DNA from 3 places in the Saccharococcus sp. Marseille-Q5394 genome. Region 2 is predicted to be linked to each of the others. Evidence: predicted binding sites of a transcription regulator. Region 2 holds the regulator's gene; each other region holds the start of a gene.
The links. Region 2 encodes CtsR, which represses protease genes until heat stress. Its sites were predicted from a motif close to ATGGTCAATAAAGGTCAAACA; they were not measured.
Positions count from the first base shown of each region.

Region 1: OC538_RS13885 (ATP-dependent Clp protease ATP-binding subunit) is a predicted target of CtsR. The motif match lies at 6,623-6,643, and genes of this name have one in related genera.
Region 3: clpP (ATP-dependent Clp endopeptidase proteolytic subunit ClpP) is a predicted target of CtsR. The motif match lies at 2,710-2,730, and genes of this name have one in related genera.

Region 1 covers NZ_CAMPPQ010000002.1:650,832-661,214, reverse strand. The annotation lists gene OC538_RS13910 (AAA family ATPase) at 1-687, shown strand, start outside; gene OC538_RS13905 (cell wall hydrolase) at 755-1,195, opposite strand; gene OC538_RS13900 (TetR/AcrR family transcriptional regulator) at 1,311-1,904, opposite strand; gene OC538_RS13895 (FAD-dependent oxidoreductase) at 2,102-3,778, shown strand; gene OC538_RS13890 (CoxG family protein) at 3,797-4,252, shown strand; gene OC538_RS13885 (ATP-dependent Clp protease ATP-binding subunit) at 4,435-6,546, opposite strand; gene OC538_RS13880 (MFS transporter) at 6,738-7,970, shown strand; gene OC538_RS13875 (AraC family transcriptional regulator) at 7,976-8,869, opposite strand; gene OC538_RS13870 (FMN-binding negative transcriptional regulator) at 8,921-9,532, opposite strand; gene OC538_RS13865 (hypothetical protein) at 9,799-10,212, opposite strand; gene OC538_RS13860 (sensor histidine kinase) at 10,264-10,383, opposite strand, start outside.
Region 2 covers NZ_CAMPPQ010000002.1:365,366-375,748, reverse strand. The annotation lists gene OC538_RS12290 (ATP-dependent Clp protease ATP-binding subunit) at 1-616, opposite strand, end outside; gene OC538_RS12285 (protein arginine kinase) at 796-1,878, opposite strand; gene OC538_RS12280 (UvrB/UvrC motif-containing protein) at 1,868-2,431, opposite strand; gene OC538_RS12275 (CtsR family transcriptional regulator) at 2,459-2,929, opposite strand; gene OC538_RS12270 (hypothetical protein) at 3,329-5,005, opposite strand; gene OC538_RS12265 (biotin transporter BioY) at 5,149-5,745, opposite strand; gene OC538_RS12260 (histidine kinase) at 5,991-6,176, opposite strand; SAM riboswitch class I at 6,291-6,397, shown strand; gene OC538_RS12255 (bifunctional homocysteine S-methyltransferase/methylenetetrahydrofolate reductase) at 6,674-8,521, shown strand; gene metH (methionine synthase) at 8,514-10,383, shown strand, end outside.
Region 3 covers NZ_CAMPPQ010000002.1:1,119,839-1,130,221, forward strand. The annotation lists gene rapZ (RNase adapter RapZ) at 1-206, shown strand, start outside; gene yvcK (uridine diphosphate-N-acetylglucosamine-binding protein YvcK) at 211-1,194, shown strand; gene whiA (DNA-binding protein WhiA) at 1,222-2,169, shown strand; gene OC538_RS16280 (HPr family phosphocarrier protein) at 2,207-2,464, shown strand; tRNA gene OC538_RS16285 (tRNA-Arg) at 2,567-2,638, opposite strand; gene clpP (ATP-dependent Clp endopeptidase proteolytic subunit ClpP) at 2,812-3,420, shown strand; gene OC538_RS16295 (LemA family protein) at 3,993-4,571, shown strand; gene OC538_RS16300 (TPM domain-containing protein) at 4,568-5,401, shown strand; gene OC538_RS16305 (glutaredoxin family protein) at 5,773-6,009, shown strand; gene OC538_RS16310 (sugar-binding transcriptional regulator) at 6,136-7,170, shown strand; gene gap (type I glyceraldehyde-3-phosphate dehydrogenase) at 7,221-8,228, shown strand; gene OC538_RS16320 (phosphoglycerate kinase) at 8,542-9,723, shown strand; gene tpiA (triose-phosphate isomerase) at 9,737-10,383, shown strand, end outside.

The DNA of each region.
Region 1 (10,383 bases), 290 kb from region 2:
ACATTTCCGTTCACCCTTCCCTTCGTCCGGAATTTGCACGAATTGGAGCTTCATCCAAATATCACGTATGTGATTGGTGAAAATGGAATGGGAAAATCGACGTTGCTAGAGGGGATTGCAATTGCATATGGATTCAATCCGGAAGGGGGAACGTTGAATTTCAACTTCTCCAGTTTTGATTCCCACTCGGAGCTCGATGCGTACATTCGCCTCGTAAAGGGGACCGAACGCCCGCGGGATCATTTCTTTTTCCGGGCAGAGACGTTTTACAATATGGCGACGAACATCGAACAGCTTGACCAGGAGCCATACGGACCGAGGATCATCGATTCCTTCGGAGGCACGTCCCTTCACGAACAATCGCATGGGGAATCCTTTTTCGCCGTATTCAGGGAGCGTTTCAGAGGGAACGGGTTGTATATTTTGGATGAACCCGAAGCCGCCCTGTCCCCTCTCCGCCAAATGTCATTGTTAGCGCGGATTAACGAACTCGTCAAGGAAGGGTCCCAGTTTATCATCTCCACCCACTCGCCGATCATCATGGCTCACCCGCACTCCAAAATCGTTCAGATCACGGAAGACGGAATCCATGAAACGACGTTGGAGGAAACGGACCATTACTCCATCATGAAGCAGTTTTTCGACGACCGGGACCGTTTGTTGCACCATCTTTTTCTAGATGAGTAGTGGCGAACAAATAGAAAACGACCGGATTACCAGAATCCGGTCGTTTTCTATTCTACCACTAGACAACCTACCCCCCATAAACACTTTCACATGTCCCTGCAATCGGTTCATAAAAACAATGTAGTTTAAATTGGCCAGTAAAAGGTTGGTTGTACCACGTTGGAGGACAGGGACCAAATGGATTGAAGTACCAAAGGGCGAATTTCGCTGGATGTTGTCTCCAATTTTCCAAGTTCCGTCTTGCTAGTCTTCTTTCAGTTTCTCTCGCTCGTTGATAAAATAAATTCCCCTTTTGAACAGCTTCAAAAGAATAATTTCCTCCTTGCACTTGAAAAATGACGTCATTAATTGTTCTTACATCTCGAAAGTCCAAGCAATCTGCTACAGCGCGGTTCACAATTACATTGCCGACGTATAACATCCCTTGTTGTCCTTCACCCTCGGCTTCGGCTCTCATCATCCTGGCCATTAAATCAACGTCTGTATCTCTGTATTTAACTCTTGGCATCTATTCACCTCAACTATATTGTATGAGAGAAGGCCTGGACTAATGTCATTTTTCACAAAATAAGAATGCAGTCACGAAAGCCGATTCAGTGAACTTCATCTTGCTTATTACTGCTTCAAAGATACGGATTTTCCACCCACGGACCAACCGTCGAAAGTCTCGTCAGCTGCTTCGCCATGTATGCCGGTGTGTAAGGCATGTCGTTTTTCAGCCACCAAATGATGACGCCCAAATAGGCTGATGTAATATAGGCAATCGACATATCCGCCGGCACATTGAATTCGATTTTATCTTCAATCATATACTGCGTCCCTCTCTCTACCAATGTTTCAATGATTTCTCTGACAGACTCGGTGAAGTAGGGTACTTTTTCTTGGACGAGCATGACAGTATAAAAGCGTTTTTGTTCAATCATTTTAGTAAACAACCGAATGAAGATCGGGTGCGGATTATCACTGACGTATTTGAATTCAATCTCTTTCACTTGCACGCTGTTCCTTAAATATTGCAAAGCCTCGTCTAGCATTTGCTCCAGCAATTCATCTTTATCGTAGTAATGCAAGTAGAATGTCGCCCTATTTAAGGTCGACCTTTCGGCAATCTCCCTTACCGAGATCTTTTTATAATCTTTTTCCTCCATAAGCCCCAATAACGCTTCCTCGAACATTGCCCTAGTCCGGATTACTCTTGGATCTGTTTTTGTAGACAATTCATCTCCCCCTGTCGATTAACGATCTATGTCATAGACACTCCCGGTGATTGTGACAACAACTCAACACTTGGTCGCAAAGTGATTATTGTCACAACTTTGAATTCACTTATAATTATATAAGACAACACCGTGTCAATAAAGTAAATTTTTTCATTCCAATGAAAGCGCTTCTAAATGATAAGGGGGTTATTAAAATGATTATGAAGAATGACGTGAAGTGGGATGCGGTAACAGATGTGGTCGTTTTAGGCAGTGGGGGCGCTGCGTTAACAACAGCTATCCTCGCCCATGATCAAGGTGCAGAAGTGGTCATCTTTGAAAAATCAGACCAGATTGGTGGTACGACAGCTTTTTCCGGCGGCATTCCTTGGATTCCGAATAACCGTTATATGAGGGAGCTTGGTTTGGAAGATTCCCATGAAGAAGCGAAAATGTATATTACAAAACTGACGCATGGCAAAGAGCCCGATCCGGAATTGATTGATGTATATATCGAAAATGGTGCAAAGATGATTGACTATCTTCACGAGCATACTCCCGTGAGATTCGCGGTCCCTAAAGGGTATGGCGACTATTATGCAAACTTGCCTGGGGGCAAAAAGGAAGGCCGTTCACTCGACCCCCTTCCGTTTCCTTTGAACGATTTAGGGGAATGGTCAGAGAGAATCAGAAGAAACCCGATCTTCCCTCCATTGACTCTGGAGGAAGGTGGGGCTGCCGATCCGGGAGATATTGATTTCACTATTGTTGCAACTCGGATGGAGAACAACATTACGACAATGGGACGGGCTTTGGCTGGCAGTCTTTTTAAAGCGGTTTTAGATCGCGGCATTCAAACACTCACTTCCACACCTGGAAAGGAACTCGTGATGAATGATGAAGGAGCTGTCATTGGAATCCGGGCAGAAAAAGAGGATGGGACAGACATTTTCATCGGTGCACGAAAAGGCGTCATGATTGCCTCCGGTGGATTTGAATGGAACAAAGAGCTTGTCCGTTCATTCCTAAAAGGGGCGATTACGCACCCGCAATCACCTTCCCACAATGAAGGAGACGGGTTGATCATGGCGATGGAAGCAGGAGCAGCACTAGCCAACATGAGTGAAGCTTGGTGGTCACCGGCATTCGTTGACCCGACCATTGAATACGAAGGAAAAGTTTACAATCAAATCGACTCGCAAGCACGTACAATGGCGAATTCGATACTTGTCAATAAACACGGGAAACGCTTTGTGAATGAAGGCTCAACTTACATGGATCTCCCAAAATCTTTTTACACATACGATCAAAACTCACAATCTTTGCCGAATGAGTCTGGAGTATGGATGGTTTTTGATCAGAAGCTGAAAGACCGCGCGTTGATCGTGACGATGGCACCTGGTGAAAACGCACCGGATTGGGTTGCGCAAGCTGACAGCATTCGGGAGCTCGCTGATAAGATCGGAGTCGAACCGGATCAGCTTGAGGCAACAGTCGAGCGTTTTAATAAACATGCTGTTCACCATGAAGATCCCGATTTCAATCGCGGAACGTTGCACTTTGAAAATTTCGCGACAAGATTCAAAGGTCGTGAAGCGATGATTGGACCCATTGAAAAAGGGCCATTTTACGCATTGCAGGTTCACGCAGGATCGCTCGGCACCAATGGCGGACCGCGTATCAATACACATGGACAAGTCATCAGTTTACGTGGAGAAGTAATTCCAGGACTCTATGCTGCAGGCAACGCGGCGATGGGCATATTAGGCGGCGCATATCCGGGCGCAGGCGGCACAATCGGACCGGCTTTGACATTCGGTTATTTGGCTGGGATGCATATTGGCAGCGCACCTGCGCGTACTATAAGCAGCGAAGAGATTGTTTTAGCATAATAAAGGAGGAATAAGAAAATGCCTAGCGGAACACATACGACAGAATTGGATATCCCGATTGAAAAGGTATGGGATTTTGTAAGTGACATGAACAGGTGGGCACCCCTCGTCCCAGGATATATTGAACATGAGATTTTGAATGACAAGCAATCCACGTGGACGTTTAAAGGCGACATCGGTATTATGCAAAAGACCGTGAAGCTGCAAATCGACATCACGGAATGGAGCGAGCCTTCACTCGTCACATTCGACTTGACGGGATTGAATGAAAACTTCGCGGGCAACGGTTATTTTAAAGCTGCCGCCATCTCGGACTCAAAAACGGAAATGGTCGGGAACTTGGACATCACCGCTAAAGGGGTAATGGGACCGATGGTAAACGCAATCTTGAAATCATTCGTCCCTAAAACAGCAGCAGACTTAACGAAAGCCATTGCAGAGGAAATTACGAGTATAGAGTTGAAGAGAATCTAATACCGGTGCCTTAAAACCGGTGCCTGTGCACCACACATTTATGACAATTCATCAAAAGCTATAAAAATACAGCAAGAAGCCAACCGAATGTTGATACGGTTGGCTTCTTCATTTATTTTATGCAATTGTAGTGTATTTACTGAATAGTGTGATGCACAGGCACCCACACAATTCTCACACAATTACACTATGCTTACGACAATCTCTTCATCCACAACATCAACATGGACTTTTTCAATCTCGTCTTCTTCCAAAATGAGGTCTGTTAATGGGTCTTCGATTTTATCTTGGATGACTCTACGAAGTGGTCGTGCTCCGAAACGTTTGTCGTAGCCGAGCTTCACCAATTCGTGTTTTGCTTCAGGAGTAATGGAAATCGCGATGTCGTTTTCTTCAATCGCTTCTTCTAAATCGACTAGCATCAGGTCGACGATTTCGAGCAGATTGTCTTCTGTCAATTCGTTGAACGACACGATCGCATCGAAACGGTTCAGGAATTCAGGTTTGAAGTAGTCTCCGAGTGACTCCAGCGTGGAGACGGATTCATGTGCGGTTTGATTAAATCCGACACTTACTCTCTTGTCCCCTGTTCCGGCGTTGCTTGTCATAATGATGACCGTGTCTTTGAAGCTCACTGTCCGGCCATGCGAATCCGTCAGTCGGCCGTCTTCCATAATTTGAAGGAACATATGTTGAACGTCCGGGTGCGCTTTTTCGATTTCGTCAAGCAGCAAAATCGAATAAGGTTTGCGACGGACTTGTTCCGTTAATTGGCCCGCTTCTTCATGCCCTACATAACCTGGAGGGGAGCCGATGATCTTGGACACGGCATGTTTCTCCATGTATTCACTCATATCAAGGCGAATTAACGTGTCACGGGAACCGAATAATTCTTCCGCCAACACTTTCGTAATTTCCGTTTTACCGACACCCGTAGGACCGACGAATAGGAACGATCCGATTGGACGAGTCTTCGATTTTAATCCTGCACGGCTTCGACGGATTGCTTTCGCGATTTTATCAACCGCTTCTTGTTGTCCAATTACTTTCGTACGTAGATTTTCTGCAAGGTCGTTCATCTTTGCTTGTTCGGATGCTTGCAGTTTCGTCACAGGAATGCCTGTCTTTTCTTCTACAATTTCCTCGATCTCTTCGACAGTCACTTCGATTAATGATTTTCCGCCTTGTTGGGCTTCTTCTAATCTTTGACGCAACTGAATTTCTTCTTCGCGCAACGCTGCCGCCTTTTCATAGTCTTCCGCTTCTGCAGCTTGTCCTTTTTCCAGGACGACTTCTTCCAACCGTTTTTCGATTGAATCTGCATCTGCAGAAGAGTGTTTAAGATTCAAGCGTGCCCCTACTTCATCCATTAAATCGATTGCCTTGTCCGGCAAGAACCGGTCTTGGATATAGCGTTGTGATAATGTGACAAATGCACGGATCGCTTCATCCGAATAACGCACTTCATGAAACGCTTCATAGCGGTCTTTAATTCCGTTCAAGATGGTAATTGCGTCTTCCATGGAAGGCTCTTTTACGATGATTGGCTGGAAGCGGCGTTCGAGTGCAGCGTCTTTCTCGATTTGACGGTATTCTTTCAGCGTCGTCGCCCCGATGAGCTGCATGCTGCCACGCGCCAATGCTGGTTTCAGGATATTCCCCGCATCCATTTTGGAGCCTTCCGCTGAACCTGCCCCGACGAGAAGATGGATTTCATCAATGAACACGATGACATCTTTCCGATTTTCAATCTCCTCGATCAATTGTTTCATCCGCTCTTCAAATTGACCACGGATTCCGGTGTTCGTCACAAGTGAAGCGACGTCTAACACATAAACTTGTTTGTTCAACAGTTTTGCAGGGACATCGCCTTCATGAATTTTTACTGCAAGCCCTTCTGCAATTGCTGTTTTACCGACACCAGGCTCCCCGATGAGCACCGGATTATTTTTGTTTCGTCTATTTAACGTCTCAATAACACGTTTCACTTCTTGATCGCGGCCGATGACCGGGTCGATTTTACCTTCCTTCGCATCATTCGAAATGTTTTTGCCAAGTTGGTCCAACAAACCGTTACCTTGATTTCCATCGACTTCCCTAACTTGCGTATGAGCTTGAGGGTTCCCATTCGCTTGGAAAAACTGATTTGCATCCTGACCAAAGGATGGCAACTTCATTTGCCCCTGAACTTCTTGGAAACATGTATGACATAAATTTATCTGCATTCGTTGATGATTCACTTGAAGGCGAAAGCTCATTGTCGCTTCGTTCTTACCACAATTTTGACATTTCATAAGCCATTTCCTCCTTTTAGTTCTCATTCGTTTATGTTATCTGACCTTGACTATCTTTGACTTATATCTTTATTATACACTGACCTTCTTTGACTTTCAACATTTTTGTTTGATGTACAAAACACAAAACCGCAAATTTGGACAAGATGACAGCCTTCCCTTTTCCTATAATCAGGTGGAGGGGGATAATCATGAGTACTTATAACAGAAAAGATCCATATGTAGTTTACTTGTTCACTTGCTTTTTATCACAGCTGTTTTTCACATTCATCTTCACGGTGAATTTGTTATACCACGTGCAAGTCGTGAAGCTCGATCCGCTCCAGCTCGTTCTGGTCGGAACCGTCTTGGAGCTGACCGTTTTCCTATTTGAAATTCCGACAGGCGTATTAGCCGACCTGAAAAGCCGAAAGCTTTCACTCATCATCGGTTATTTCTTAATCGGATTCGGATTCATGATGGAAGGGATATTCCCTTTATTCGCCGCTGTCATCTTCTCGCAAATTGCATGGGGCATCGGGTATACGTTTACGAGCGGTGCGCAGCAGGCGTGGATTGCGGATGAAATCGGGGAAGAACGGGCATCGCTCGCATTCATTAGAGGAGCAAAATTCGGGAAGCTTGGCCAAATCATCGCAATTCCGCTTAGCATCCTAACCGGTTATTTCATGATTAACCTACCGATTATCATCGGGGGCATCTGCATGCTTGGACTCGCGATCTACTTACTATTTTTCATGGAAGAGAAAAATTTCAAACCATTGCAGACGGGGAAAAGGGTTTCTACGTTGGATAGCATGAAAGGAAATATGAAGAAAATCGTTGTTTATTCCAAAGCGAGTTTCGTTATGAGAATGCTGCTTCTGATCGCGTTGTTCATCGGCTTGTACAGCGAAGGATTCGACCGTTTATGGATGACGCACTTCATTGACGTATCCGCTTTGGCTTCACTTTCGAATGAAAAACTTGTCCTGTTCATGGGCGGACTTCAATTCATTGTCGTCCTACTTTCCTTTACGGTGCTTCACTTTATTAACCGAAGTTCAATCCATTCGAATTTGAGGCATATTTACATTGCACTATTCATAGGCGCTTCCCTTATTGTCGTTTCACTCATCGGATTCGCATTCTCGGGTCTTGTCGTCAGCCTGCTCGTCTGTTATGTCGTAATCCAAGTGACAAGACAAGTCATGTACCCATTGGAGGACATTTGGTTGAATAAAATCATTCCTGACTCCTCGACACGGGCAACCTTCTTTTCAGTCAAGGGCCAAGTCGATGCCATCGGTCAAATTGGCGGCGGACCGATTATTGGTGTGATCGCGACACGATTCGCGGTGAAAACGGCCATCCTTGTAAGTGCTTGCTTCTTCATGCCCGTATTGCTTTTATACACAGCCGTCATAAAAAGAGACAAAGCGTGAGTCTTTCACACTTTGTCTTTTTCTTTGATTGGCACATAAATTTCCATTGTGATTTTATCATAAATCCAGTCATGGCAACGTTCATCGTAATACTCGAAATCATAGCCTTGCTCATCGACTTCGTATGACGACTGCGGCAGCCAATCCTCCAATATGAATTTCCACGTCCCTTTTATCGCTGGCACAAACCGCTCTACATTTACTGGGGGAATGGTAAACACTGCATACGTCGAAGGTTTGATGCGCAGCTTCGTCAGCCCTTCTGGAAGCTGCGCATCTTCCTCATCGCAATCGACTGCAAATAAATAAGTGAACGTCCGATTCATTTCTCGATCATTCAGATTTACGCAGTACTCCCCATGTTTTTTCGGGGATAGCTTGTCATACAACATCGTTTCAATCGCCTCTTCCGGCGCGATGCGCTGATCCCAGAATGCAGGGGCATCCCTCGTGTAAAACACGTTATCCATCGTACTTTCATAGGTTTTCCCGGCAATCGTAAAGCCTTCCCTCTGCACGATTTTCGGTTGCATGACGATGCCGCCAACTTCCTTTTGACGCAAGTTCAGCAAATCCAATTTAGGTGGCAATGAAGTCGGGCAATGCAGCCGGTATAGACTTGGTGGACTTCCAAAAAACCGTTTAAACGCTTTCGTAAAACCGGAATGGGTTTCAAATCCATAGTCCAAAGCGATTTCAATCACTTTTTTCCCGTTCACCAACTCATATAACGCGTACTGCAACTTCCTTTTCACGACATAATCCATAACGGTATAGCCGATATGCTGATGAAACATCCGATAGAAATGGAAGGGAGAATATCCGGTCGCTTTCGCCAGTTCCTCAGGTTGAATTTCTTCCTTTATATGTTCTTCTATATAGTCGATGACCTTTTGCAATAAATGGATCTGTTGAATTGAAAACGCCCGCCTTTATGATCTGTCTTTTAGTCATGACTTCTTTTTCATTCGTTCCGCCACTTGTCGTGATTGTGGGTTTTCTTCGTTTTGTAGTTGCTCAATGATGTTTGCATAATCCATTTCATTTCGGTTCTGGCTTAATTTATAGGCAGCCTGGGCCTCCTCCACCTTTATCTTGAATCCAACAATGCCTTTCAGTTCACTTTCAAGAAGCTTCGGGGAAAGTGTTTCCCATAACACTGGTTTTTCGCGATGTCCCTCATATTTTACAAGCATCCTCTTCAAGTCTTCTACTAATTCTTCTCTTGGTAGAATGCTCGCCTTCCCGTAAAGATGGACTGATTGGTAATTCCACGTCGGAACATTTTCACTCGAGTACCACGAAGAAGAAACATACGCATGTGGCCCCTGAAACATGACAAGGGCTTCCTCGCACGTTTCAAGCGTCCTCCACTGCGGATTGCCATAAGCCATATGCCCTGTAATATACCAATCATCGTCTTTTTCACGAAACCCGAAAGGCAAATGCGTCGCAATCGGTCTCCCCTTTTTCGTCGTCACAAGCGTTCCAAAGGAATTTCCCTGGATGAACCCCTTGATTTCCTCGACATCAGTAACCTTAAAGTTTTTTGGAATATACATAGAAAAATCCCTCATTTCTCTTGTTAATTATTCCAAATTTCCGTCATTTACACAAGGCATAATTGGTTGGTCGACATCAGTTGGTTGGTGCCTAATTGATTGGTGCCTGTGCGTTAACCAATTATGACTATTCACCAATAATTATATTAATGCAAAAAGAAATCAACCCACTATTGAATCGGTTGATTTCTTCATTTTTTTTATGCAATTGTAGTGTATAGTCTGATTAGTTTGTTGCACAGGCACTGGAACTATTCAGAAAGTATCTATGATGGATTTGCCTTTCTCTCTACTATCCCCGTGAAGTTTTTTCTATAGGAGAACAAGAGATAACCAATAGCAAGGACAAGCAGGACGGCTAGTGGAAGTAATGAATGATCGAGAAATAGATGGAGTAAAAGAATATTGGTGACAATCGGAGCTAATATTGCAATAGCCAATGGGACGAATCGGTTTGATAAAAGTAGAATTCCACATATGATTTCTAATGATTTTTCTGTAATCAACAGATATTTGAATTGAAATAATGCCATTGCTTCTGGGCTTGTTGCGATAAACGGCTCCCACCCGAAGATCACGAAATAGCCATTGATGCCCGCGACTAAAAACATGACACCCAAAAAGATCCTGCTACAATGCAATGCCATCTTCGCCAAATCGCCCAGCTCCTTTTTCCTCATTCTCTTCTATCCTACGAAAAGCGAGCACGTAAAATGAAGTGAAATCCAGCATTACTTCATTTCTACGCCAACGCCAAGGAACCGGATGGTGAGTATAAACCAATTACCCGTTAGCTCGGCATCCATGGTTCCGTTCATTTTTTCAACGAGTTTCTTGGATAGATAAAGGCC
Region 2 (10,383 bases):
CAGGGTTGTTCTTCGTACGGCGAGCCAATACTTCGATCACACGTGTGATCTCCTTGCTGCGGCCGATGACCGGGTCAAGCGTCCCTTCACGTGCCACTTCCGTCAAATCGCGAGCAAGGCTGTCGAGTGTCGGTGTAGATGCGGATGATGAAGTGCCTTGATTGCCGACAGAGCTGTCATTGCTTCCGAGCAATTGGAGCACTTGCTGCCTTGCGCGGTTTAAGCTGACTCCCGCATTATTTAATACACGGGCAGCCACGCCTTCCCCTTCACGGATGAGCGCAAGCAAAATATGCTCAGTGCCGATATACGAATGGCCGAGCTTCCTTGATTCATCAACAGAAAGCTCGATGACCTTTTTTGCTCTTGGCGTGTAATGAACAATCGGTCCGACTTCCTTCGATCCGGAACCGACGAGGCTTTCCACCCCTTTTTCAATCGTATCGAAACTGATGTCGATCGCTTCCAATGCTTTCGCAGCGATGCCGCCGCCTTCCCGTATGAGTCCCAATAAAATATGCTCGGTACCGATGGATTCATGTTTCAGTCTGATTGCTTCTTCCTGTGCAAGCTGTAGGACCTTTTGTGCCCGCTGTGTAAAACGATTGAACATCATATTCAATTCCACTCCTTCTATAAGTAACGTCCATCCTGTCCCCACTACCTAAAGTGCGGAATAGGAATTCCTCTTACTCTATTCCTATGGATCAAGAAGCAATCCAATTCCACTAAATTGACTTTGACCATCTTTGACGTAAGTATAATAAAAAGAAAAATCCGTTGCAAAAGTATTGCTCAGTTTTCTTTATTATTTTCATTGGTTTGTTGTTCAGAACGCAGCCGTTCCCTGAAAAGATCGGCTCTGAATATATCTCTTTCCTCCGCTGTCAAATCTGCTTCGGCATATTGCTGAAGGAAACCAGGTTGCATGAAGATCATCAATTCATTCAAGATGGACATATCCACATCTTCAATGATGCCCAGATCGATGCCTAGACGGACATCCGAAAGGCAACGGGCCGCTTCCCCTGATGGCAGGAGTCTTGCATACGAAATGATGCCGAGCGATCGGAAAAGCTTGTTCTCCAAAGCTACTCGTGATTTGGAAAGGAGGAGTTCTCGTGAGCGCCTCTCATGTGCGATAAGCCTAAGCGCAACATTTTTCAAATCGGAAAGGATCTCTTTCTCCGGTTTGCCCAAAGTCGTCTGATTCGAAACCTGATAAATGTTGCCCGGTGCTTCGCTGCCCTCTCCGTAGCTTCCCCGGACGATCATCCCTAGCCTTGCAATTGCCGGAATGATGCGCTCGATCTGCTTTGTAATTGTCAACGCCGGCAAATGCATCATGACGGACGCTCGCATGCCTGTACCTGTGTTTGACGGACAGCTCGTCAAGTAACCGAAATCCTCGTCGAAGGCATAAGGGAGCTTATTTTCCAAATAGTTGTCGACTGAGTCTGCATGATCATATGCATTTTCCAACTGAAAGCCTGGATAGATGCATTGGATGCGGATATGGTCCTCTTCGTTCAACATGATACTCAGCGTCTCGTCTTCGGACAGGATGACCGCGCCGTGTCGCTTCACATCCGTCAATTGTGGACTGACTAAATGCTTCTCAATGAGCACTTGCCTTTCAAGACCGGGAAGCTCCGACATCTTCATATAGGCATACCCTTTTTCGTCGGAAGTAAGCAAGGCAGCCGAAACTTGCGAATCGACTTTCTCCGCCTCATCGGCCGTGAACGCGATCGGGAATCGGAATCCCCTTAAATTCCGGGCCAAGCGGATCCTCGTCGACATGACGATATCCGAGTGCTCCCCATGCGACGTCATCCAGCCTGTAACTGCGCCTTTCATGAATTTATTAATTGACATCGCTGCCATCACCTCCATTGCCGCACTCCGCCAAACGCTCTTTTAGCGCATTCGCTTCGTCCCTCAATGCGGCGGCATCCTCAAATCGTTCCATCTCAATCGCTTCCTGCATTTTCGAACGGATTTCCTCGACCTTTTTCTTCAAGGCGAATCGTTCGTTGAAGGAATCCGGGATTTTTCCTACATGGGTCGTGTGCCCATTATGGAGCTTGCTGAAAACGCGCGGCAGTTGTCCCCTGAACGTGTCATAGCACGTCGGACAGCCGAACTTTCCGATGTCGAGGAATTTTCTGAACGTCAGTTTGCAGTCGGGGCAAATCGGTCCGTCCGGCATGCTGTCCCTTGACTGCTGAAAAGGCTGGATCGATTCACTCCCGCTGAACCAGTGTGAAAGGAATTGCTGAATCGACAACGGTTCCTGACTTGGATCAAAATGAAACACTTGTGTTTGAAACGCACATTTCTCGCATAGATGGCGTTCCGCCGACCCGCCCATTCCCTCCTGGGTAAAAATCACGGAAGCCGGCCGTTCTTTGCAATTGTCGCATAGCATTGTCTGCCACCTCGTATTCGTTGATTTCTAATCAAGCTGTCTGTAGATAAGCGTTTGGAGCATCGCCTGCAAAATCCGTCCCCGGATCATGTCACGTTCAGGCAGTGGGTAATGTAGAGTCGTCCTGTCCACTGCTGCTAGGATGATCCTTGCCTCCCTCTCCGAAACAACTTCTTCATTCAACAGCCTGTAAATGATCCCTTCGGCCATCGTGTATGTCGCGCCTTGTTGGATTCCTTCTAAAATATGTTCAATCAATTCCTTATGCGAATTCGTTTGGACTCGGTAAATCCGGATATAGCCTCCGCCGCCCCGCTTCGATTCGACGGCATAGCCGCGCTCCACGGTAAATCGTGTGTTGATGACATAATTTATTTGCGAAGGCACGCACTGAAATTTTTCTGCCACTTCACTCCGTTTGATTTCAATCGTCCCGCTATCTTCTTTTTCGATAATGGCCTTTAAATATCCTTCAATAATGTCGGAAATGTTTCGCATGATGTCACCTCTTTTCTTCCGGTGATAAGTCATTGACTTTGACTATCTTTGACTTAATTGTACATGAAAATACATTCTGCGTGCAATTGATATGCAAGTTAACGGAGTCTATCCATTTGTACAAACTCTTATTTATACAGGATGGGATATTTAACAATAATCGATACGACTTGGCAGAGAATGTATCGATATTATTGGAATGAAGTAAAGTAAGGACAATTATGAGCTTCCAAAAAAGCATAAAATGTTCGCAATGCTCATAAATCGTTGGGAAAGTCCATAAAGCGTTGCAGAAGCGCATAATTGCTATAAAAGACGCATAAATCGGTAAAATTACTCATAAACGCTCGTAAAGACGCATAAAAGGCAGCCTCCGAAATTCCGGAAGCCGCCTTTATTTTATTCTATTGTACTGTTTTTCATTTCCTTGACCGGCAGGAATAGTTCGCCCGTTTCAAAATAGGTGATTGTTAGATGGTCACCTTCCTGGATGTAAATGGCGAGCGGAACAGCTTCGGTGGAGACGATATAGTTCCGGCCGTCGTCGGCAAGGATTGACACGATTGTAAAGTCGCCGGCGCGTTCCTTGTAGACACGGACAACGTTGACAGACGCTTTTCCTTCCTCGGCATTCGAACTGCCGTCGACTGTGCTACCGCCACGTTGTAGTGCTGTTTTATAAAGTCTTAATGCTTCGTTCGGCGAATTGGCGAAAACGGAAATTTCCGGGTTTGCCGCCGACACGATGAAATAGTTTTGTAGGAAGCCGTTTGAATCCAGAACAGGCGTCAGCCAGCTCGCTTCCCCGTAAAAGTTATAGAGCACCGGCATTTCCCCGGCCCATTTCTTTTCGATGAATTTCTTTTCGATAATTTGAAGAGCACCTTGGGAATCCATATACGACTCTTCCAGATTGCCGGTATAATACGTCGCCTCGCCGGTGCGACCATCCGTCAATGCATAGCCTAACATCGAGTCGACTCCTTCTTTCGGGCTTGTGAAATCGGTGAAGTAATACATATGCCCGTTTTCGTCAAACACCGGGCTAACATTCGATTCCGTCCCTTCGTCCGAAGGAAGCTTCACATCTTTCTTCCCGACAATCGAATTCCAGAATCCGTGGACGTATTTTCCGAAATAACTGTTTTGGAGACTGACTGCCTCAGGTGAAACCGCTCCATCGATGAATTCAGGGACTTGCGAAAGCGGGTATCGGCTCACTTCCCCGGAAGCAGGGTCGACCATGACGATCCCTTGGACATCAAATCCATTTCTTGCTGTAATAAAATGCCCATAGGATCGGATATAATGCGGCTTTCCTTCATCATCGATTTCAAGTTGTACATCCCCGTAAAAGATGAGATCCGGCATCGCCATCCGCATATGGCGTTCTACTTGTTTGTGGAAGAACGATGATGGTGTATACGACATTTCCGTCTTGACGAACTTTGGATTGTCCGCCGAATCGGTCGCGCTCATCGTGAAATATCCTGGAGTAGTCTTTCCGTTTATCCATTTGAAGAAGCCCGAGAATTCGACAGGCGCGATGTAAACGAATTTCCCATCGACTTTTTGGATTTGTAAGTTGCCTAGCTCATAATAGCTCGTATTCGGCACTTGACCGAACGCCTTCTTCATTTTATTCCGGGCGAATTTTGGTGGAACGCTTGCTGGCGTCTTCGTTTCGTCGAACGCCTTGATTTCCACTTGCTGATCCATTTCGACTGCTTTGTATTTTTCATTCGCATTGAAAAGTGGCGCACTTAGGATGAACGCACTTCCCGCCAATGCCGCTAAAAACAGGATTACCTTGGCACTTCTTTCCCTCCCGGTTGAAAGCACGGCGCCCGCTAGAGTAGCGATGAGAGCCAGCGCCCACACCGACGTCCAGTTCCGGTCGAGATTCGTGACGTAATAAAGGCCGAACGTGAGCACCGCCACGGCTGCGACTGTTGCAGAAAGCGCTCCGATCCGATTAAAGGCGGGTTGCCCTTCTGTAGTAGTGGATGTCAACGGCATGATGATCATTGCGGCAACGATGCCAACGACCAATGAAAACAGCAATAAATTTATCATATGAACACTCTCTTCTTTTGAAATTAATCCCCCTCTACTATACGGATGAGAATGGCATACGATTCGTTTTATTGGTGGATTCCATAAAAAAACTATCTGCATCTGTGGAAGCTCCACATTGCAGATAGCCAGTTTTGTACATATTAAAGTGCACGCCTGATTCTTAGAACCTTATACATCCGGTGACCGAAAATCCCCGCGAGAACCGAGAGCAGAATGTCTTTCGGCAGTGGAGGCACCATCCAAAGCCATGCCACCTTATACGTAAATGCGTCCGGCGCAGCGGCCCATAGCTTGTATGCAAAGTACATCCAGTTCGTGCCGATGACATAATTTACGACGAGTCCTACAAGAGCCGCGATGACATAACTGCGCAAACTACCGTTCTTTTCGACAATTTTCCCTACTACGTACGCGACAAGGATGAATGAGACGATGAAGCCGAATGTCGGAAGAAGAATTGCTCCGAAGCCCCCATGGAATTTTGCGAAAACCGGCGCGCCTACCAAGCCGAGCGCCATGTAAACCGTCATGGAAATTGCACCGAGCCGGCTTCCGAGAAGGAGACCCGCCAAGACGGCGAAGAAGGTTTGCAGCGTTATCGGAACCCCACCAACAACGAGGAACGGCACAAAAAATGTAATATTCGCCCCGATCATCATCAATGCCGCAAACATCCCGCAATAGACGAGACTGAGCGCACTCATCCCGCTTTTTGTTTTCACTGTAGCTGTTGTCATAATCCACCTCATAATTTTAGTTATCGTAAATAGAATAAAAGTTAACTCAATTTGTGTCAACCTATATTTATTTTGAGTTAACCAACGAAACTAGACGGCTTGCTTTGGACGCGAGGTGGTCCGCTTTGGACGCAGGAGTGGCTTCTTTGGAAGCAAAGCGGCTTGCTTTGGACGCGGGGTTTCCTTAATTAAAAAAACTGCCACTAAAAGTAGGATTTCTACTTTTGGTGGCAGTCCATAATGACTTATCGTTCTTCGTCTTCACTTTTCGGAAATAAAAAATGGGCAATGATTCCACTTAATATAGCTGCGCCTACTGTTATCCAAACTCTGGAAGTCCCTGGAACTTCCTGAAAGTTTTTATGGAGCATCCACCAGGAAATCCCGGCAACAAGAAGTGCGATCGGAATGGAAAATTTGAAAATCCTCAACGTATTCACCTTCTATTTTAAGTTCATATGCCGATTCTATCATAATTTGACTATTGATGTATCAAACATTTAACGATATGATGTTTTAAATTATTCAAACAACTGCATATTTAATTCTTATCAAGAGAAGCTGAGGGACTGGCCCGTCGAAGCTTCAGCAACCAGCCGGTTACGGTCAGGTGCTAATTCCAGCAGGCCTGTTTCGGCTTGGCAGATGAGAAGGAGCGAGCATTCGCTTGAAAGCCTTCTTTTTTAACGAAGGCTTTTTTATTTTTCATTGCAGTCTAAATTTTTCGTCTTGGTAAGATGAGGTTATGCGTGAGTTTCTGGATTTATGCGTTTTTGAAGACGTTTATGCGTAGATTTTTGGATTTATGCGCGTCTGCTCGCGTTTATGCGTGTCTGTGTGGATTTATGCGTCCGTTTTGCGATTTATGCGTTTTTACAGGCTTGATGACGCAGGTTCGGGACTTCGAATGAAGAAAGGATGATTTCTTATGAGATTGCTTGATCGGTTGAAAGATAACGTACTGGTGGCGGACGGTGCGATGGGGACGTTGCTCTATTCATACGGCATCGACTTCAGTTATGAGGAATTGAACGTCGAGAAGCCTGAAATCATTGAGAAAATCCATCGCGAATATATCGACGCAGGAGCGGATATCATCCAGACAAATACATATGGCGCCAATTCCTTGAAGCTTGCCCGTTATGGAATGGAGAACCGGGTGAAGGAACTCAACGAGGCGGCGATTCGAATTGCGAAGCGCGCTGCGGAACCCGGCAATCAATATGTGCTTGGGACGATCGGAGGACTTCGCGGCATACGGAAAAGCGATGCATCGCTTGCCGAAGTACTGACGATGGTCCGTGAGCAGGCAGACGCCTTGCTTTCAGGCGATCCCGACGGACTATTGCTGGAAACATATTATGACTTTGAAGAGTTATCGACAGTCGTCACCGAGCTGCGGAAACTGACGGATCTACCACTTATTGCGCAAGTCGCAATGGATGAGCCGGGCGTATTGCAAAACGGGATGCATCTGAATGACGCGCTTCATCAGCTGGAAACGCTGGGAGCGGATATCGTCGGTGTCAATTGCCGACTAGGTCCTTTCCATACAATCCAGGCATTTGAAAAAGTGACGATACCGGATCGAGCATTTTTGTCCGCCGCACCAAATGCAAGTTTGCTAGATGTTGAGGATGGTCGAATCGTTTACGCGTCCGAGGCTGATTATTTCGGCCGCGCAGCCGCGCTCCTTCGGAATGAAGGCGTCCGTCTGATTGGCGGGTGCTGCGGAACGACACCGAAGCATATCGCCGCTGCAAAAAAGCACTTGGCAGGACTGCAGCCCGTGACGGAAAAGACCGTCACTCCGCAGAAGCCGATCATTATCCGTGAAGCTGAGCCCGCAGAACACGTGCCGCTTCACATCAAAGCGAAAACGGAACGGACTGTCATTGTGGAACTTGATACACCCCGCCATTTGGAGACAGAACAATATTTCATAGGCGCGAACGAATTGTATGCAGCCGGCGTGGATGCCGTCACATTGGCGGACAATTCCCTCGCCTCCCCTCGCATCAGCAATATGGCGATGGGATCGATGTTGAAACATGAGCATCACGTTCGGCCGCTCGTCCACTTGACGTGCCGCGACCATAACTTGATCGGTCTGCAATCCCATTTGATGGGGCTCGACGCCCTAGGAATCCATGATATCCTTGCCGTCACAGGCGACCCGACAAAGGTTGGCGATTTCCCTGGAGCGACTAGCGTCTATGATGTCTCCAGCATGGAATTGCTGCAGCTCATCAAACAGCTGAACGAAGGGATTTCCTTCACAGGAAAGCCGCTACGTAAAAAAGCGAAGTTCTCGGTCGCAGCGGCTTTCAATCCAAACGTCCGCGTCCTCGACCGTGCTGTGAAGCGGCTCGAGAAGAAAATCGAATGCGGGGCGGATTATTTCATTACACAGCCGGTTTATACGAAAGAGAAGATCGTTGATATACATGAGGCTACAAAGCATTTGGATACGCCGATCTTCATCGGCATCATGCCGCTTACGGGTATACGGAATGCTGAATTCCTACATCACGAAGTGCCGGGCATCAAGCTATCCGAAGAGGTGCTGGAACGGATGGCTGCCTGCGGCGAAGACCGCGAGAAAGCGACCGCGGAAGGCATCGAAATCGCGAAGGAACTGATCGACACGGCAGCGGAGCTTTTCAATGGCATCTACATCATTACACCGTTCCTGCGGTATGACATGTCATTGGAACTGATCACCCATATTAAAGAGTTAGACGCGGAAAAGGAGAGGAAGTTTGTCCATGCCTAAACACCCAATCGAACAACAACTGAAAAACAGAATCCTCATCATAGACGGAGCGATGGGCACAATGCTGCAAGCGGAGGACCTCTCAGAAGACGATTTCGGCGGAGAGGAATATGACGGGTGCAACGAATATCTGAACATTTTACGGCCGGATATTTTGGACCGGATCCACCGTTCCTACTTGGAGGCGGGAGCGGATATCATCTGCACGAACACGTTCGGGGGCACCCCCCTCGTACTGGACGAATTCAGCCTCGGCCATAAGGCTTCTGAAATTAATAAAAAGGCTGTGGAAATCGCGAAAAAGTGTGCAGCCGACTTCTCGACACCAGAGTGGCCGCGTTTCATCGCCGGTGCAATCGGTCCGACAACAAAGACGCTTTCCGTCACAGGGGGCATTACTTTCGATAAGCTTTCCGACGATTTCTACGTCCAAGCAAAAGCATTAATCGAAGGCGGCGCAGATCTTTTATTAATGGAGACGAGCCAAGACATGCTCAATGTGAAAGCGGGAACGATTGGGATCAAGCGAGCGTTTGACGAAACGGGCATCGAGCTACCTGTAATGATTTCGGGAACGATCGAGCCGATGGGAACGACGTTGGCCGGTCAAAGCATCGAAGCTTTCTATATTTCAATCGAGCATATCAAGCCGCTCTCAGTCGGATTGAACTGTGCGACAGGGCCGGAATTCATGACCGATCATCTGCGCTCTCTTTCCGATTTGGCGACAAGCTTTGTTACTTGCTATCCGAACGCGGGCTTGCCGGACGAGGAAGGTCATTACCATGAATCACCTGAATCCTTATCATTGAAGCTGAAAGGATTTGCGGAAAAAGGTTGGCTGAATATGGTCGGTGGCTGTTGCGGAACGACGCCTGACCATATCCGAGCGCTACGGGAAGCGGTTGACGGTCTCGCCCCGCGCCAGAAGCCTGAAAACGGGCATGAGCACGCCGTTTCAGGCATCGAACCGTTATTGTATGAGTCATCGATGCGACCGCTGTTGATCGGCGAGCGGACGAACGTCATCGGGTCAAGGAAGTTCAAACGGCTGATCGTCGAAGAAAAATTCGAAGAGGCGGCGGAGGTTGCGCGTGCGCAAGTGCGCGGCGGAGCCCATGTGCTAGATATCTGCCTTGCAAATCCGGATCGGGATGAGCTTGAAGACATGAAGAAGTTCATGCAGGAAGTCGTCAAGAAGGTGAAAGTGCCACTCGTCATTGACTCGACGGATGAAAATGTCATTGAAGAGGCGTTGAAATTCTCCCAAGGAAAAGCAATCATCAACTCCATCAACTTAGAGGATGGAGAAGAGCGATTCGATGCGGTTCTCCCTCTTGTGAAAAAGTTTGGTGCGGCTGTCGTCGTCGGGACAATCGATGAAATCGGAATGGCGGTGTCGCGCGAACGGAAGCTCGAAGTCGCGGAACGTTCCTATGATCTGCTTGTGAACAAATGGGGAATCGCTCCTGAAGATATCATTTTTGACCCCCTCGTATTCCCTGTCGGAACAGGTGATGCGCAATACATCGGGTCGGCAGTTGAGACGATCGAAGGCATCCGGCTGATTAAGGAGAAGATGCCTCGTTGCTTGACGACGCTAGGTGTCAGCAACGTTTCGTTCGGGCTGCCCCCTGTCGGCCGTGAAGTGCTGAACGCGGTGTACTTGTATCATTGCACCCAGGCAGGACTCGATTACGCAATCGTCAATACAGAGAAGTTGGAACGGTACGCTTCTATTCCCGAGAATGAAATCAAGCTTGCGAATGATCTTTTGTTCACGACGACTGACCAGACGCTTGCGGATTTCACTGCTTTCTACCGGGATAAAAAGAAGGAGAAAACCGAGGATGATATTCCGA
Region 3 (10,383 bases), 750 kb from region 2:
AAGTGCTGATCGAAAAATTGACAGATCTGTTCAAATTCATTATTCCTCAATATAAGAATGAAGGAAAATCCCAAGTGGTCGTCGCCTTCGGATGCACGGGCGGCCAACATCGGTCCGTGTCGCTGGCGGAATACTTCGGAAACCGTTTAAAAGAAGAATACAAGACGTTGATTACCCATCGGGATGTAGAGAAGAGAAAGGGTTGACACCATGTTGCAATCCGGGAAAAAGAAAAAAATTGTCGTGTTTGGCGGCGGGACCGGATTGTCCACGTTGCTTCGGGGATTAAAAGCCTATCCAGTCGATCTCACCGCGATCGTTACGGTCGCGGACGACGGAGGCAGCTCCGGAAGGCTGTTGGATCAATACAATATCCCGCCGCCCGGAGATATCCGTCAAGTGATGGCAGCGCTTTCAGATGTCGAGCCGTTGATTGAGAAAATGTTCCAATATCGATTTTCCAACTCGGACGATTTGAAAGGGCACTCCCTAGGCAACCTCATGCTTGCCGCCCTGACGGACATTACAGGAGATTTTGCACGCGCTGTAGAAAAAATGGGTCGTGTTTTGAATATTAAGGGAAAAGTGTTGCCAGCTGCAAACCAAAAGATCACCTTGCATGCGGAGCTCGATGATGGCACAATTGTAACCGGTGAGTCTAAAATCCCGGTGTATGGACGCAAAATCCGGAAAGTCTATGTGTCTCCCCAAGAGGTCGAACCTTTGCCGGAAACGGTAGAGGTCATCAAAGAGGCGGACTTGATCATTTTTGGACCTGGGAGCTTATATACGAGCATTTTGCCGACGATACTTGTAAGTGACATCCGTAATGCCGTCCTTGCATCCAACGCGAAGAAAGTATACATCAATAACTTGACGACGCAGGAAGGCGAAACGTACCAATACACGGCATCCGAGCATGTAAAGGCGTTATATGATCATGCAGGCAGTCAATTCATTGACACAGTGTTATTGAACAAGACGGATTTCCAGACGTTATTTAACGGGGATGCGCCGTCAGATATCCAGCTTCCTGTAGAAAATGACATCGAAGCATTGCAATTGCTCGTCCCGACAATCGTCTTAGGGGACTTTTCGACTGTTGCAGAGGGAAGAATCATACATGATGCAGGTAAAGTTGCATCTTGGATCATGGGTTATATGGAAGGTACAATCGTTAGCGAGGAGACCTGATCATCGCCGAGAGAGAGGGGGAAAATCATGTCTTTTGCATCTGAAGTGAAGAAAGAATTGACGCAAATCGATTCCAAGGAATGCTGTGTGAAAGCGGAAATCGCCGCCTTTATCAGGATGAACGGCGCCTTATCGTTTTCAAATAAACAATTGAGCCTCGACGTACAGACAGAAAATGCGGCGATCGCAAGAAGACTTTATTCAAACATTAAGCGATTGTATCCGCATAAAGTCGAGTTGCTCGTCCGAAAAAAAATGCGCCTGAAGAAGAACAATGTCTACATATGCAGAATCCGTGACGGAGCGAAGCATTTATTGGAAGACTTGTATATACTGACAGGAACCTTTCAATTTAAGAACGAGATTGTTGAGCAATTGGTGAAAAAGAAATGCTGCCAAAGATCCTATTTGCGTGGAGCGTTCCTCGCAGGCGGATCCGTAAACAATCCCGAAACTTCCTCCTATCATTTAGAGATTTTCTCTTTTTATAAAGAGCATAGCGAAGCATTAGTGGATTTGATGAACAAATTCCACTTGAATGCAAAATCGATCGAACGGAAGAAGGGCTTCATTGCCTATTTGAAGGAAGCAGAGAAAATCTCGGATTTCCTAGGATTAATCGGTGCGCACGTATCCTTGATGAAATTCGAGGATGTCCGGATTATACGGGACATGCGGAATAGCGTCAACCGGCTTGTCAATTGTGAAACCGCCAATATGAATAAAACAATCGGTGCGGCACAACGACAAGTGGAGAATATTAAATTCATCCAGAGCACAATCGGGCTGGATCAATTGCCTGATCGTTTACAAGAGATCGCGTCGCTGCGCATCGAAAATCAAGATGTCACATTAAAAGAGCTTGGAGAAATGGTGAGCGGTGGCACGGTTAGCAAGTCCGGAGTGAATCATCGTCTTCGGAAAATCGAAGAGATTGCGGAAAATCTTCGCAACGGAGGAATTGTAAGCCGTTGAGAAAGGTAAATAACGCATGAGGAAGGAGTCGAATAATATGGCAGAAAAACTGGTTGAAGTGAAAATGAAGACAGGATTACAAGCACGGCAAGCTGCGCTTTTCGTGCAAGAAGCAAATCGCTTCACGTCAGACGTCTTTTTGAAAAGGGATGAACGTCAAGTGAACGCGAAAAGCATCATGGGTGTCATGAGTTTGGCAATAGCGAGAGGTGCTGAAGTGACATTGATCGCAGAAGGCGTCGATGAAGAACAAGCAATTGAAACTCTTACAGCACTAGTTGAGAAGGAAAATTAATATGAAAACAGCCGTTTCTCTATGAAGATAGGAGACGGCTGAACAATAAAAAAAGCCGTAAACATGACTACATGTTTACAGGCTTCTTTATCAACTCTATTATGCCCTCGGCGGGAGTCGAACCCACATTTCAAGCTTCGGAGGCTTGCGTGCTATCCATTGCACCACGAGGACTTGTCAGTAACAGACAAGATTAATTGTACTAAATAAGTGGTATGAATGCAACAACTAATTTAAAAGCGTTATATTTGACCTTTATTGACCATAATATGTATGATAGAAGTACAGTTGAAACAACTGGTTTCAGCAGAACGAAAATCCTGACCCATTCATAAGGAGGAAATAAGATGAATTTAATACCTACAGTTATTGAGCAAACGAACCGTGGAGAACGTGCTTATGATATCTACTCCCGTTTATTGAAAGACCGGATTATCATGCTGGGAAGCGCAATCGACGACAATGTCGCAAACTCGATTGTTGCACAATTGCTTTTCCTAGAAGCAGAAGATCCAGAGAAAGACGTATCGATTTACATCAATAGCCCGGGAGGCAGTATCACAGCGGGTATGGCGATCTACGATACAATGCAATTCATCAAGCCGGACATCCAAACAATCTGTATCGGTATGGCTGCATCTATGGGATCTTTCCTTTTGACAGCAGGAACAAAAGGGAAACGTTATGCGCTTCCTAACGCAGAAGTGATGATTCACCAACCACTTGGCGGAGCGCAAGGGCAAGCGACTGAAATTGAAATCGCTGCAAAACGCATTCTCTTCCTACGTGAGAAATTGAACGGAATTTTGGCAGAGCGCACGGGCCAACCTGTTGAAGTAATCGCAAAAGACACAGACCGCGATAACTTCATGACAGCTGAACGTGCGAAGGAATACGGTCTAATCGACCACATCATCACACGCAGCGACATGAAAGAATTGGACGCGAAGAAATAATAGAAGTACGAAGAGCCGACTCTGCTTTTGAGTCGGTTTTTTTGTACTTATTTGTTGTGAGGGCACGATTAATTGTGCAAGGGCTCATTCTTTGCGGCTCAGGACCCATTCTTTTCAATAAGGGCTCATTCATTCCGGTTCAGGGTCCATTCTTTTCAACAAGGGCTCATTTATTCCGGTTCAAGGTCCATTCTTTTCAACAAGGGCTCATTTATTCCGGTTCAAGGTCCATTCTTTTAGACAAGGGCCCATTCTATCTGGTTCAAGGTCCATTTTTTTTGAACAGGGGCTCCATTATTCTTCTAAAGTTAACCCGTTAGCAACCCGAGTTCTCGTTTCACGCTGAAGAGTTCTCGTCCTTTACTGGAAAGTTCTCATACATCCGCTGACAGTTTTCGTTTGCTGCCAAAGTCCATTCTTCATTCTAGTGAATCTGGAATCCTTAACTTGATTTATTTCTCAATGTTTGAAACCTTTTCGCTCGACATACGATAAATAGTGTAAAGCTTCTTACTTGTTTGGAATGCAATGCCACTTGGGTATTGCAACTATATCGAATGGAGAGTGAAAAGATGAAAAGAATATTGGGGCCAATCGCAATCATTGTTGTCATTCTTGTTATCCTTGGCATCATGTTCGTGCCGAGTTATAACAAATTCGTCAACTTGGAAGAGAACGTCGATGAATCATATGCACAAGTTGAAAATCAATTGCAGCGCAGGCTCGATTTAATTCCCAACTTAGTGAGCACTGTGAAAGGATATGCTAGTCACGAGAAGGAAGTGATCGCTGATATAGCCGATGCACGGGCGAGACTTGCAGGAGCGAGAGGACCGGAGGAGCAGGCGGCTGCTGATACCGAGCTTTCGAATGCGCTTGGCAGATTGCTCGTCGTTGTGGAAAATTACCCTGATTTGAAAGCAAATCAGAACTTTACACAATTGATGGATGAGCTTGCCGGAACAGAAAATCGGATTGGTTTCGCAAGAATGGACTATAACACGGTCGTAGCGGACTACAATAGGCAAACTAAGCGTTTTCCAGGTAGACTCGTCGCTTCGATATTTGGATTCGAACAGAAAGAATATTTCAAAGCGGATGCAGCTGCGAATGAAGCACCGAAAGTTGATTTCGGAGATGACAGCAAGTGATCCGTAGGGCATTCCGATGCATGATCGCCGTTTGTCTTAGCATCATGATCATGCCGGCAATGGCGTTGGCAGCTGACGTCCCGCCATGGAATTTCTCGGATTACTATATTCAGGATCATGCGGGCATACTTTCCGCGGAACAGAAAGCCGAACTGAACCGGTTGGGTCAACAGTTGAATGAGGCGACAGGTGCTGAGCTTGGGGTGTTGACGTTGCCCACGATTGGTGCGGAACCAGCCGAAGAGTTTGCCGTTAAGGCGTTGCGACAATATGAGCTTGGTAAAAAGGGAGAGGACAATGGCGCCCTATTGTTTGTCACGACAATTCCATATCCGGAAAATAGTGATACGGGTCGACATTTCGAATTGACCGTAGGCTACGGATTGGAAGGTGCACTGCCTGATGGGAAAGCCGGCAGGATTATGGATGAGGTTGCTGTGCCATACCTAAAGGATGAACAACCCGACATGGCAATCATGAATGCATATAAGTCTTACTATAATGAAATTGCTGCGGAGTACGGATGGAACGGAGAAGTGGCCGAAGTGAACACGCTTGCTGGCCAAGGCGGCGGTTCAGGCATCGGCATCCCTTCACCTATCATCATCTTCATCATCATTTTTCTGCTCTTCCGCTTTATGGGTGGTGGCCGCGGAGGTGGCGGCGGTCCGGGAGGTAGACGAAGAGGAAGAGGCGGAATGATCTTCTTCCCTGGCTCCTTTGGCGGAGGCGGCGGTTTCGGTGGTGGAGGTTTCGGCGGCGGTGGCGGTGGCGGCTTCTCCGGCGGAGGCGGTTCCGGAGGCGGAGGCGGCGCTGGTCGTGGTTGGTAATAAAAAAGGGTAGTCCATAAGTCCTTAAATTCAAAAGTTGGAGAAAAACAATTCGTTTTTCTCCACCTTTTTTGATCATAAACCCTGGCAAGTGATCATAAACCCTGGCAAGTGATCATAAACCCTGGCGAGTGATCATAAACCCTGGCGAGTGATCATAAACCCCGGTGAGTGATCATAAACCCTGGCGAGTGATCATAACTCACGGCAAGTGATCATAACCCCTGGCGAGTGATCATAAACCCCAGCAAAGTGATCATACACCCACTCTCACACAAGAAGACTGTCACGGAAAGTCGTGGTAACTTTGATTTTGTAGACAACCTGTTTTTCATCTATACTAAAAGAAAAAGAAATTCGAGGTGTTCTACATGCATATTCAATTCTACACAAAAAAAGGCTGTCATTTATGTGATGAAGCAAAATCGATGATGAAGCTCGTTCAAGAGGATTATCCATTAACATGGTCAACCATCGACATCGAGTCCGACGATGAGAGCCATGAGAAATATATGTTGATGATTCCAGTCATTGAGAAAGACGGCGAAGTTCTATTATACGGTTCAATAGGCTATGTCGACTTGATCGATCTATTCGAAATTAGATGAAGAAGTTTGAATTTAATGGCGGCGGGGTATATACTAGTAGTAGGATTTATATTTTTTTTGCATTAGGTGGGACAAATAATATATAGGTGGGCAGAATTCGTCCTATCATGAAAGAGGGGCTTTTCTTTGATCCCGAAAATTATAGAGGCACAACGAAAGCTTGTGCCAGAAATGATGGAGTTATTACATCAGCGGTACAAAGTTTTGAAGTTCATTGAAATAGCAGGTCCAATTGGACGAAGACCGCTTGGCCAGATGGCTGATATTTCGGAGCGGGAATGTAGGAACTTGATGGAAACGTTGCGAACGGAAGGACTTATCCGAATCGCCAAAGAGGGCGCAACGATTACGAGCGAGGGGGCGACCGTCCTTGAATCGCTCAGACCTATTAGTGACGAATGGACCGGGCAAGGGCTGATTGCAAGGAAACTGGGCGATTTATTAGGAATCCGAAGCGTACAAATCGTCCCGGGTGATTCGGATGAAAATCCGGCTGTGAAAAGCCTTATAGGCAAAGAAGCAGCCGCGGAATTCATGAATCGGATTGGCGACGGCCATATCATTGCCGTGACTGGTGGTAGTTCGGTAGCTGCGATTCCCCGGCACATCCATTCGCTTGAAAATGCCGATCAATTGCACTTCATTGCAGCAAGGGGAGGGGTCGGCGAGGATATCGGATTGCAGGCGAACGTCATCGCCGCCTCATTCGCAGAAGCAAGCGGGGGAACGTACAGCTCATTTTACTACCCCGAGTCGCTTAGCGTCGAAGCGCATGAAGTTTTCAAACGGGAGCCCACTGCTATCCAGATGGTGGAGCTCTACGAAAAAACGGATTGCGTCCTCCATGGAATCGGGGATGCACTCCGGATGGCGGACTTGCGGAACACGCCGGAGAGCGAATGTCATCTTCTGCGTGAACAAGGGGCGAAAGGTGAAGCGTTCGGCTATTACTTTGATGATAAAGGCAAAGTCGTCCATCGAATCAGAACGGTTGGCATCCAGACGGAGCAGCTGGAAAAGGTTCGGCTCATCATCGCTGTGGCAGGCGGAAAAAGCAAAGCGGAAGCAATCCTGTCTTATATGGCAGGCGCTCCACGCCAGACGATTCTTGTCACCGATGAAGGGGCAGCACATGCCATGCTTGAAAAATTGGAAGGTTAACATGAACGAATAACGTAAATAACTGAAACCAATCATAGGAGGTAATGGAATTGACAATTAAAATGGCTATTAATGGATTTGGACGTATTGGAAGAGTTGTGATGAGGGAAGCAAGTAAGCATGAGGAAATTGAAATCGTTGCAGTAAACGATTTGACGGATGCACAAATGCTTGCACATCTTCTGAAGTATGATTCGGTGCACGGAATTTTTGACGCTGAAGTCGGTTCAGAGGAAGATCATCTTGTAGTCGATGGCAAGAAGATAAAGGTGTACGCTGAAAAGGATCCTTCAAATTTGCCGTGGGGTGAATTGGATGTTGATGTCGTCATCGAAGCGACAGGCGTATTCCGGGATGAAAAAGCATTGATGAAGCATATCGAAGCGGGTGCGAAAAAAGTTATCTTATCGGCACCGGCTAAAGGGGAAATGAAAACGCTCGTTATGGGTGTGAATGAAGAGTCCTATGATCCGGAAAACGACAAAATCGTTTCCAATGCATCGTGTACGACAAACTGCCTTGCACCAGTCGTCAAAGTGTTGCAAGACCAATTCGGTATTAAGCGGGGTATGATGACGACAGTCCATTCTTACACGAATGACCAACGTATTCTGGATCTGCCGCATTCCGACTACCGTCGAGCGCGTGCAGCTGCTGAGTCGATGATCCCTACAACGACAGGCGCCGCTTCAGCAGTGACGAAAGTTATTCCGGAATTGAAAGGGAAATTGGATGGCATGGCAGTCCGCGTTCCAACACCGAACGTATCCCTCGTCGATTTCGTTGCTGAACTTGGAACAGAAGTGACTGTGGAAGATGTGAATGCCGCATTGAGAAAGGCTTCAGAAAACGAATTGAAGGGCATCCTTTACTATAATGAAATTCCGCTCGTCTCTACGGACTACAACGGAAATACAGCATCTTCTACAGTCGATGGGCTTTCGACAATGGTATTGGACAACAATATGGTGAAGGTCATCGCATGGTATGACAATGAAACAGGATATTCCGCACGCTGTATCGATTTGGCTCTTTATATGAGTAAAAAAGGCATCTAAGCTATACGTCTAGACTCCGGGCGCCAGGAGCTCGGGGTCATAAGTCAAAGATACTATGTGGCGAAAAGCGCGCCACGCCGCATCTTTGCCTTATGCCTGTCGCTCCTAGGAAGGCCTCTGCTCGCAACGCTACGCTTGTGCTCGCAAAAGCCGTTCTGCGTAACGGCTTTCGCTTTTGTCTAAAACATAGCCATTCTTATGGCGATTCATTATAATAGATAGATGGGTAGGAGGAACGGAGAGACCCGTTCCTTTTTTTATATTCCCCGCCGTTTCTGGCGCTCAATTTTCTTAGAGGGGTGCGGTTTACATGATAGCCAAACAAACGATCAAAGATATTGAACTGAACGGGAAGCGCGTATTTTGCCGTGTCGATTTCAATGTGCCGATGGAAAACGGTGAAGTTACGGATGATACAAGAATCCGTGCTGCTGTTCCGACAATTGAATTCATGGCGGAAAAAGGCGCAAAGGTCATTCTCGCCAGCCATCTTGGAAGGCCAAAAGGTGAAGTGAATGAAGACATGCGACTCACTGCGGCTGGAAAAAGATTATCGGAGCTCCTTGGGAAAAACGTGAAGAAGCTTGATGCTTCCATCGGAGAAGAAGTGGAACAAGCGGTTGCCGACATGAAGGCAGGCGACATTATTCTTCTGGAAAACGTCAGATTCCACGCTGGGGAAGAAAAGAATGATTCCGAGCTTGCGAAAAAGTTCGCGGAACTAGCGGACGTCTTCGTCAACGATGCTTTCGGCGCGGCGCATCGTGCACACGCTTCCACAGCGGGTATCGCGGAGTTCATTCCAGCTGTAAGTGGATTCCTTCTTGAAAAGGAATTGGAAGTCCTCGGGAAAGCGTTGTCAAATCCGGAGCGGCCGTTCACAGCGATTATCGGCGGCGCGAAAGTGAAGGACAAGATCGGTGTCATTGATAATCTGTTGGACAATGTGGACCATTTATTGATCGGTGGCGGCCTTTCCTATACGTTCACGCGAGCGCAAGGGTATGAAACAGGCAATTCGTTAGTCGAAGAAGATAAAATCGAGCTTGCAAAATCCTTCATTCAAAAGGCGAAAGAGAAGAACGTCAAACTCCATTTACCGATCGATGCGGTAGTGGCGGATGCGTTTTCCGAAAGTGCGAATGTGAAAACGGTCAAGATCGACGATATCCCGGAAGGTTGGATGGGACTCGATATCGGTCCTGAAACAGCTGACCTGTATGCGGATGTCATCAAGAATTCCAAGCTCATCCTTTGGAATGGACCGATGGGAGTTTTCGAAATGGAACCATTCGCTGCGGGCACGAGGAAAGTTGCATTAGCGATGGCTGAAACGGAAGCATACACAGTGATCGGCGGTGGGGATTCCGCTGCAGCTGTCGAAAAGTTCGACTGTGCGGATAAAATGGATCATGTGTCAACAGGTGGCGGCGCGTCCTTGGAATTCATGGAAGGAAAAGAATTACCTGGCGTGACTGCGCTGAATGATAAGTGACGGAGGAATAAAAATGCGAAAACGAATCATTGCAGGAAACTGGAAAATGTATAAGACGCTGGGAGAAGCGAAAAACTTTGTGACAGAAGTGAAAGATCGCTTGCCGGAAACGGACAAGGTCGATGCAGTCATTTGTCCACCTTCCCTTTATTTGTCCACGCTCGTGGAATTGACGGAAGGCACACCATTGAAAATTGGAGCCCAAACGATGCATGACGTCGATGAAGGAGCGTTTACAGGTGAAGTAAGTCCAAAAATGCTAGCGGATTTGAACGTTCCATTCGTCATCCTCGGTCATTCCGAACGACGCCAATATTTCAATGAAACGGACGAAGCTGTGAATCGTAAAGTGGTGGCAGCATTTTCAAAAGGCTTAACGCCAATTGTCTGTGTCGGAGAAAGCTTGGAGGAACGTGAAGCTGGGAAGACAGTCGAAACGGTTGCAGTCCAAGTGAAGAAAGCGTTTGAAGGTATCAATGCTAAGCAGGCTCAGGAAGCGATCATCGCCTATGAGCCGATCTGGGCAATCGGAACAGGCAAAACTGCAACCGCTGAAGATGCGAATGAAGTATGCGGCGAGATCCGTGCTGAAATCGGCAAGCTATATGATGACGAAACAGCAGCGGCTATTCGCATCCAATACGGCGGCAGCGTGAAACC